Linked DNA regions of Colwellia sp. M166. The protein of the gene in region 2 interacts with the protein of the main gene of each other region in a pairwise test. Links are inferred from orthologs where the notes say so. Each region holds a gene or a part of one and is shown on either strand. Other genes may lie near its edges.

Evidence for each region.
Region 1: the proteins of rlmKL (region 2) and typA interact in binary tests that used the Escherichia coli proteins (3 or more experiments, as listed by UniProt). The link is inferred for Colwellia sp. M166 from one-to-one orthologs.

Annotation. Positions count from the first base shown.
Region 1 is NZ_CP040755.1:1,963,363-1,966,317, forward strand. What follows is about bases 34-2,955. They hold typA (translational GTPase TypA), read right to left. Parts: upstream 2,443-2,955; coding sequence 625-2,442; downstream 34-624. Other genes in these bases: FGD67_RS08910 (hypothetical protein), read right to left, coding at 34-95; FGD67_RS08915 (hypothetical protein), read right to left, coding at 129-311; glnA (glutamate--ammonia ligase), read left to right, coding at 2,787-2,955. Outside these bases: more of FGD67_RS08910, read right to left, coding at 1-33. UniProt on the Escherichia coli protein: A 50S ribosomal subunit assembly protein with GTPase and nucleotide-independent chaperone activity, required for 50S subunit assembly at low temperatures, may also play a role in translation.
Region 2 is NZ_CP040755.1:4,400,933-4,405,576, reverse strand. Bases 1,179-4,177 are described here. They hold rlmKL (bifunctional 23S rRNA (guanine(2069)-N(7))-methyltransferase RlmK/23S rRNA (guanine(2445)-N(2))-methyltransferase RlmL), read right to left. Parts: upstream 3,744-4,177; coding sequence 1,614-3,743; downstream 1,179-1,613. Other genes in these bases: FGD67_RS19920 (glutaredoxin family protein), read right to left, coding at 1,382-1,612; FGD67_RS19925 (ATP-binding cassette domain-containing protein), read right to left, coding at 1,179-1,378. Outside these bases: more of FGD67_RS19925, read right to left, coding at 1-1,178. UniProt on the Escherichia coli protein: Specifically methylates the guanine in position 2445 (m2G2445) and the guanine in position 2069 (m7G2069) of 23S rRNA. Methylation occurs before assembly of 23S rRNA into 50S subunits.

The DNA of each region.
Region 1 (2,955 bases), 2.4 Mb from region 2 along the record:
AGAGCCGACAATTGCTTCACTTGCTTAGGCCCAGCAGCACCCTGTGCAAATAATTGATTTAGCTGCTGTAATTTTTCTAATTGCTCTGCAGACATTAAGAAATTTCCTTTTTCTTGTATCGTTAACTCTTAACTTGCTGAACGCTTTATTTCTAGAGGAAAAACCACCATTTTGCTTTTCATCATATCGCGACCATCATTGATAAACTCATCATACAACTCATCTAATTCGCGTTTTTCTAAAAATTGAGCATTATTGTCAACTGCTTTCTCAAATAGACAACTTAGTCTAGCTAGTTTGTTCGGTTCCATGCTCATCACCCTATTAATATTCATACTATTTCGAACAGTTTACAAACTTAAATATAGCAGTTAATAAACGTTCTAAAAGGTAGAAGAAATACAATCAGTGAATATAATTTTGTCTAACGAAAGCACTACGCATATAAAAATTATAACTTCATGATTTTTATATGCTAAATATAAAATTAAAAGCAGTGGAATGAAGTGGGTTAACGGCAGTTTCAGATATGTCTTACATAAACAAGCTCTGTGTTGTCATAAAGACAAAAAAAAACCATTCGAATTGCTTCGAATGGTTCTCTAATAAACGGCTGACTATGGCTTACTTAACACCACGACCTTCACGTTTGCGGTCATTCTCTTTCAAGAATTTCTTACGTATACGGATACTTTCTGGTGTTACTTCAACTAACTCATCATTATCAATAAACTCTAATGCTTGTTCTAAAGACATAATGATCGGCGGCGTTAACGTTTGCGCTTCATCAGTACCTGATGAACGAACGTTTGTTAACTGCTTACCTTTAAGGGCATTTACCGTTAAATCGTTATCACGGCTATGAATACCAATAACTTGACCTTCATAAATATCAACACCGTGACCAATTAACATACGACCGCGAGATTGTAAGTTAAAGATTGCGTTAGTTAATGCTTTACCTGTTGCATTAGCGATCATTACACCATTTTTACGTTGGCCAATTTCGCCACCCTTGTGAGGTCCGTATTCAAAGAATGTATGGTAAATCAAACCAGAACCTGACGTTAATGTCATGAATTCAGTTTGGAAACCAATTAAGCCACGGCTTGGCATGATGAAATCCATACGGATACGACCAGTACCGTCCGGTGCCATATCAGTTAGTTCTGCTTTACGAACACCCATTTTTTCCATAATAGGTCCTTGATGCTGTTCTTCAACATCAATGGTTACTGTTTCATAAGGTTCTTGTAACTCGCCATTTACTTCACGAATAATAACTTCTGGACGTGATACAGCTAGCTCAAAACCTTCACGACGCATGTTTTCAATCAAGATACCTAAGTGAAGTTCACCACGGCCTGATACTTTAAATTTATCAGCATCTTCTAATTGTTCAACACGTAAAGCAACGTTATGAATTAGCTCTTTGTCCAAACGGTCTTTGATGTTACGTGAAGTAACATACTTACCTTCTTTACCACAAAATGGTGAAGTGTTTACTTGGAAAGTCATGTTGATTGTTGGTTCATCAACAGATAATGCCGGTAAACCGACAACATCAGTAGGACAACAAACTGTATCAGATATTTTTAACTCGCCTAAACCAGTAATTGCAATGATATCACCTGCAAAACCTTCTTCGATATCATGACGCTCTAAACCTAAGTAACCAAACACTTTACCTACTTTAGCATTGTGTACGCCACCGTTTGCTAATTTAATAGTCACTTGTTGGTTTGGCTTAACAGAACCACGCGTAATACGACCAACACCGATAACACCCAAGTATGAGCTGTAATCAAGTTGAGAGATTTGCATTTGGAAAGGCGCATCAGGATCTGCAACAGGTGCTGGTACTTCTTTAAGAATAGTATCGAACAAAGGCGTCATATCTGTGCCAGTTTCGCCTTCTTCAAGCGTAGCCCAACCATTGATTGCTGAAGCGTAAACTACTTTAAAATCAAGTTGTTCATCAGTAGCACCTAAGTTATCAAACAATTCAAAAACTTGGTCCATAACCCAATCAGGTCGAGAGCCAGGCTTATCAACTTTGTTAATAACAACAATTGGCTTTAAACCTTGAGCAAACGCTTTTTTCGTTACGAAACGCGTTTGTGGCATTGGGCCTTCTTGAGCATCAACAATAAGTAGTACTGAATCTACCATTGACATTACACGCTCGACTTCACCACCAAAATCAGCATGGCCAGGAGTATCTACAATGTTTACACGGTAGCCGTTCCAGTTAATAGCCGTGTTTTTAGCTAAGATTGTGATACCACGTTCTTTTTCGATATCATTTGAATCCATCGTACGTTCTTCTAAACCGCCACGGGCGTCTAGCGTACCTGACTGTTCTAACAATTTATCGACTAAAGTGGTTTTTCCGTGGTCAACGTGAGCAATAATTGCCACATTTCTTAATTTATCTAACACAGGCGTTACTCGCTGTTACTATCGTTTATTGCTACATAAGCATATTAACGTTATAGGGCTACAATTGGGCGCGGATTATACAGCATGAGTGATAACAAATACACTACCAAGCGAAATATAACCAACAAAAATATTCTCAGTTGATATACTGCTGATGGTCAAATTAGAGCACGCGCACCACAATGTAGCGCTCAACGCACGAAAATAGTGCAGACCAATAAAAGTAAAAACATTAAAACCTTATATTTCAATGACTTTAGCTTTGGCACATTATTAGCTTAAGCAGATGCAAACAAAATTAATTTTTTGAAAATTTAAAGAACTAACTACAACGGAGACTTTCAATGTCAAATGCAGTTTTAGATTTAATTAAAGAGCATGACGTCAAATTTGTTGACCTACGTTTTACTGATTCAAAAGGTAAAGAGCAACACGTTTCAATTCCTCATCATCAAGTAACTGAAGATTTTTTTGAAGACGGTAAAATGTTTGATGGTTCTTCAATTGAAGGAT
Region 2 (4,644 bases):
TACTCGGACGTAAAAATAAGCGTGCTAATAATAAACGGTTTTTTTCACCACCCGATAAGGCGCGAACAGGAGTACGAGCGCGTTTAGGGCTAAATAGAAAATCTTGTAGGTAACCTAATACATGTCTAGGCTTGCCGTTTACAACCACTTCTTGCTTGCCTTCACCGACAATTTCTTGCACAGTTTTACTCAGGTCAAGTGCATCACGATGTTGGTCAAAATAAGCAATGTCTAAATTAACGCCAGAACGCATTTTTCCGCTGGTTGCTTGTTGTTTACCCATGATCATTTTAATCAGGGTAGACTTACCGGTGCCATTCGCACCGATAAAGGCTAAACGGTCATTACGGGTGATCAATAAATCTAAATTTTTGATCACCGCTTTGTCATCAAAAGCGATAGTTAAATCTTCCGCTTCAAACACTAACTTACCTGAGCGATCACCTTGCGTGATATTCATCGTGCTTTGATTACGTACATCACGACGAGCTTGACGTTCATTACGAAGCTTCTCAAGGGCTCTTACGCGGCCTTCATTACGCGTACGACGTGCTTTAACACCTTGTCTAATCCATACTTCTTCTTCAGCTAAGCGCTTATCAAACAAAGCGTTTTGTTGTGATTCTACTTGTAAATCATGCGCTTTTTGTTCGATATATAAATCGTAATTGCCTGGGTAGCTTTTTAATATGCCACGGTCAAGATCAATAATACGCGTAGATACACCCCGAATGAATGCTCTATCATGGCTAATAAACAATATCGTACCGGCAAAATCTTTTAAAAATGACTCTAACCATAAAACGCTTTTAATATCTAAATGGTTGGTTGGCTCATCCAATAATAAAATATCAGGTGCTGTTACTAAGGCTTTCGCTAACGCTAACTTACGTAACCAACCACCAGAAAGGTCGCAAATTTTATCATCTGGATTTAAAGCCAACGTTGTCATCACAGTTTCAATACGTTGTTCATCTTGCCAAGCGTTAGCCAGTTCAAGTTGTTCTTGAACATTGGCTAATTTAGTCAGATTTTTTTCAGATGGATCTTCAGTAACATCATGAATAATACTGTGATAGCGCTTAATTAAATCCGCATTTTCTTTCACGCCCTGAGCAATATAATCAAAAACACTGATATCTGAAGACTCTGGTGGGTCTTGCTCCAACATGGCCACTTGCATAGTACTAGATTTTAGCACTTGGCCATCATCTAAGGTTTGTAAGCCCATTAACACTTTCATTAATGTTGACTTACCTGCGCCATTTCTACCGACTAAACAAATTCGTTCGCCTGTTTGTACACTCAGATCTGCTTTATCTAAGACCTTGTCTTCACCAAAGGCTAATTCACCTTGTGAAATACGAATTAATTCCATAAATTACAACAACTCCAAAATTTGTGCTTGGTCAAATGGCCAAAATAGTTTTTTGTGATCTGATAAACGCTCTAGCACCGGAATACTAATACGATACAACTCGAGCAGTTTTTCATCATCAATAATATCGACAACGCTAATCTCTTCAACAGGGATATCGGCTGTACATAGCGCTAATGCGTCATCGCATAAATGACAGCCTAAAGTGCCATATAAATTAAACTTAACCGACATCTTAATTTACCTTACGCGTGAACAACCAACTGTTGTGAATATGCTTATTACGTTGAAAATCTTTGTCGCGAGTTTTCTCGCTCATCTCTTGCACATTTAGCCCTAACGCAGCAATAGCTTCAAAATCCATTTTGAAATTACGTTTGTTATTGGTAAAAATTAATTCTCCACCTTCTGCAACCGATTTCATACCATCAGTTATTAAGCTAACGTGATCACGCTGTACGTCAAAACTTTCGCCCATGCGCTTAGAATTAGAAAAAGTGGGTGGGTCAATAAATACCACATCAAATTTTTGTTCGTTCTTCTGTAGCCATTGCAAACAATCTGCTTGGATAAATTGATACTTATGGCCGCTAAGGTTATTCAATAAGAAGTTGTCTTGTGCCCAACTTAAATAGGTATTCGACATATCTACCGTTGTTACCGTAGTTGCACCATGCAATGCTGCTTGCAAAGACACTGAGCCGGTATAAGCAAATAAATTTAATAGTGATTTGCCTTTCGATTTTTTAGCAACTATTTGACGAGTTTTACGATGATCAAGAAATAGACCAGTATCTAAATAATCCCAAAGGTTCACTTTTAGCTTTGCGCCATACTCATCAACAACCATTGATTTTTTGGTTTGCTCAACACGTTGATACTGTTCTTTACCTTTTTGTTTTGCTCGGGTTTTAATAATGACTTTATCAGTAGGAACATCAAGCACTTTAGGTGCAAAATAAACCACTTCTTGTAGTCGTTTTGCAACTTTCTCTGGCTCAATAATCGATGGCGCACTGTATTCATGAATAACCAGGTGATCACCATAAACATCAACCGCAACATTATACTCTGGAATATCAGCGTCATATAAACGATAACACTCTATTTGCTCTTGCTTTAGCCAACCTTTTAAATTTTTCTTATTTTTTAATAATCGATTAGCAAATGCCGAGTCTTTTTGTTCAAATTCAGCATTAACATTACTGCTAGAGACTTGTTTGTCATCTAAATTATAAAGTGCAAACTGACAATCTAACGGCCCGTTTTTAAACTTATAACGTTTAAAAGTCACCATTTTCATCATTGCTAATAGCTCAACATTGGCTGTTAACACCGCTACTCGCCAATTAACAAAATGAGACTTGAATTTTTGTCCTAACAAAGCAAAACTTTCAACGAGTTCAGGTAACTCACCAATTCGCTCACCATAAGGAGGGTTAAATAGGATAGTTCCTTTCGGGCCAAAGGCATTTTTTATATCGTTAGCATTTTTACAAGAAAACTCGATAAACCTTTGTACACCGGCATTTTTAGCATTTTGTTGCGCAGTTTTTAGCACCCTGCTGTCTAAATCAACACCAAATGCTTTTGTTTTTAGTTGCGTTAAACCAACATGTGAATGCTCAATAGCTGCTGACCTTGCCGCTTTGAAATCATCATTTTGATGTCCTAGCCAATAATCAAAGCCCCAAGTAGCTCTATCAATGCCTGGCGCATAGCCTGCCGCCATCAATACTGCCTCTATAACTATCGTGCCTGAGCCACACATAGGATCAACAAGCGGTTTAGACGTATCATCTAACCAACCTGAACGGGTAATAATAGCGGCTGCTAAATGTTCTTTTAACGGTGCTGCACCGGTATTCTCACGATAGCCCCTTTTAAATAATCCGCGGCCAGAGAAGTCTAAATAAATAACTACTTTTTGTTTTAACAGTCGAGCTTGAAAGCTTACTTGCGGTGAAGACTTATCTACTGAAGGTCGGTCTTCGCCTAAATCACGAAAGTGATCAACAACAGCATCTTTAACGGTTAATGCACCAAACTGACTATTTCTAATTTCATCGCTAGTGCCGACAAAATCAATAGCAAAGGTACTCGCTGCGGAAAATTGCTCAGACCAAATGATTGATTTTGCCGCTGCATAAAGTTCATCTTTATTGTTCGCATCTCCTTCGCCCAATTTAAGCAGTATGCGAGTTGATAAACGACAGTGCAAACATATATAATATGCATGCTCAATAGTTGCGTTAAAATAAACCCCTTCAGGCTTTTGAACAACATGCTCAGCTTTCAAATCTTTAAGTTCTTGTGCCAGTAATATTTCTATACCTGGAGAGGTTAATGCTAAAAATTGCTGCATAAAGGTTTTCCAATCTAATTTATGCCCGCGATTATAAACAAAGACACGTTCCACTTATAGGCATTTTACAAATTAGCGCAAACTATCTAAAAATTTATCTTGTATTCATTGCCATTTATCGTCTACAACCGCTACTTGCTTGAAATACGATTGATTTAAGCACAAAAAACAAGCAAGAAAAATATAGAACCAATAAAAGCTAAAATTAATATAAAAACAGGTTGCAAATCACTTGATGTATCCTTATTATACGCCTCGCTTTCAGGGAAGCCTCAACGGGCAATACTTTAAGTATTCTTAAGTTAGAATTTAAATAACTTGGCTTACCTAGTTTACTAGGTCATTCGGACGCGGGATGGAGCAGCCTGGTAGCTCGTCGGGCTCATAACCCGAAGGTCGTCAGTTCAAATCTGGCTCCCGCAACCAACTTATTGAAATATAACTATTTATTTATAAATAAATGTGTTTTAATAATTCTCTAACAATCTGAATTAAAATGATTATTGGCTTCTTACTATTTAACTAAAGTAAGTCATTCGGACGCGGGATGGAGCAGCCTGGTAGCTCGTCGGGCTCATAACCCGAAGGTCGTCAGTTCAAATCTGGCTCCCGCAACCAATTCTTCTAAAGAGAATTAAAACCTTTAGGGCTTCCTACTAATAGTAGGTCATTCGGACGCGGGATGGAGCAGCCTGGTAGCTCGTCGGGCTCATAACCCGAAGGTCGTCAGTTCAAATCTGGCTCCCGCAACCAACTTGTTACTAAAGTATAAATCAGTAATTCTTTTATAACAGAATCAAATAATTATAGGCTTTCTTGATATTCATTATCAAGTCATTCGGACGCGGGATGGAGCAGCCTGGTAGCTCGTCGGGCTCATAACCCGAAGGTCGTCAGTTCA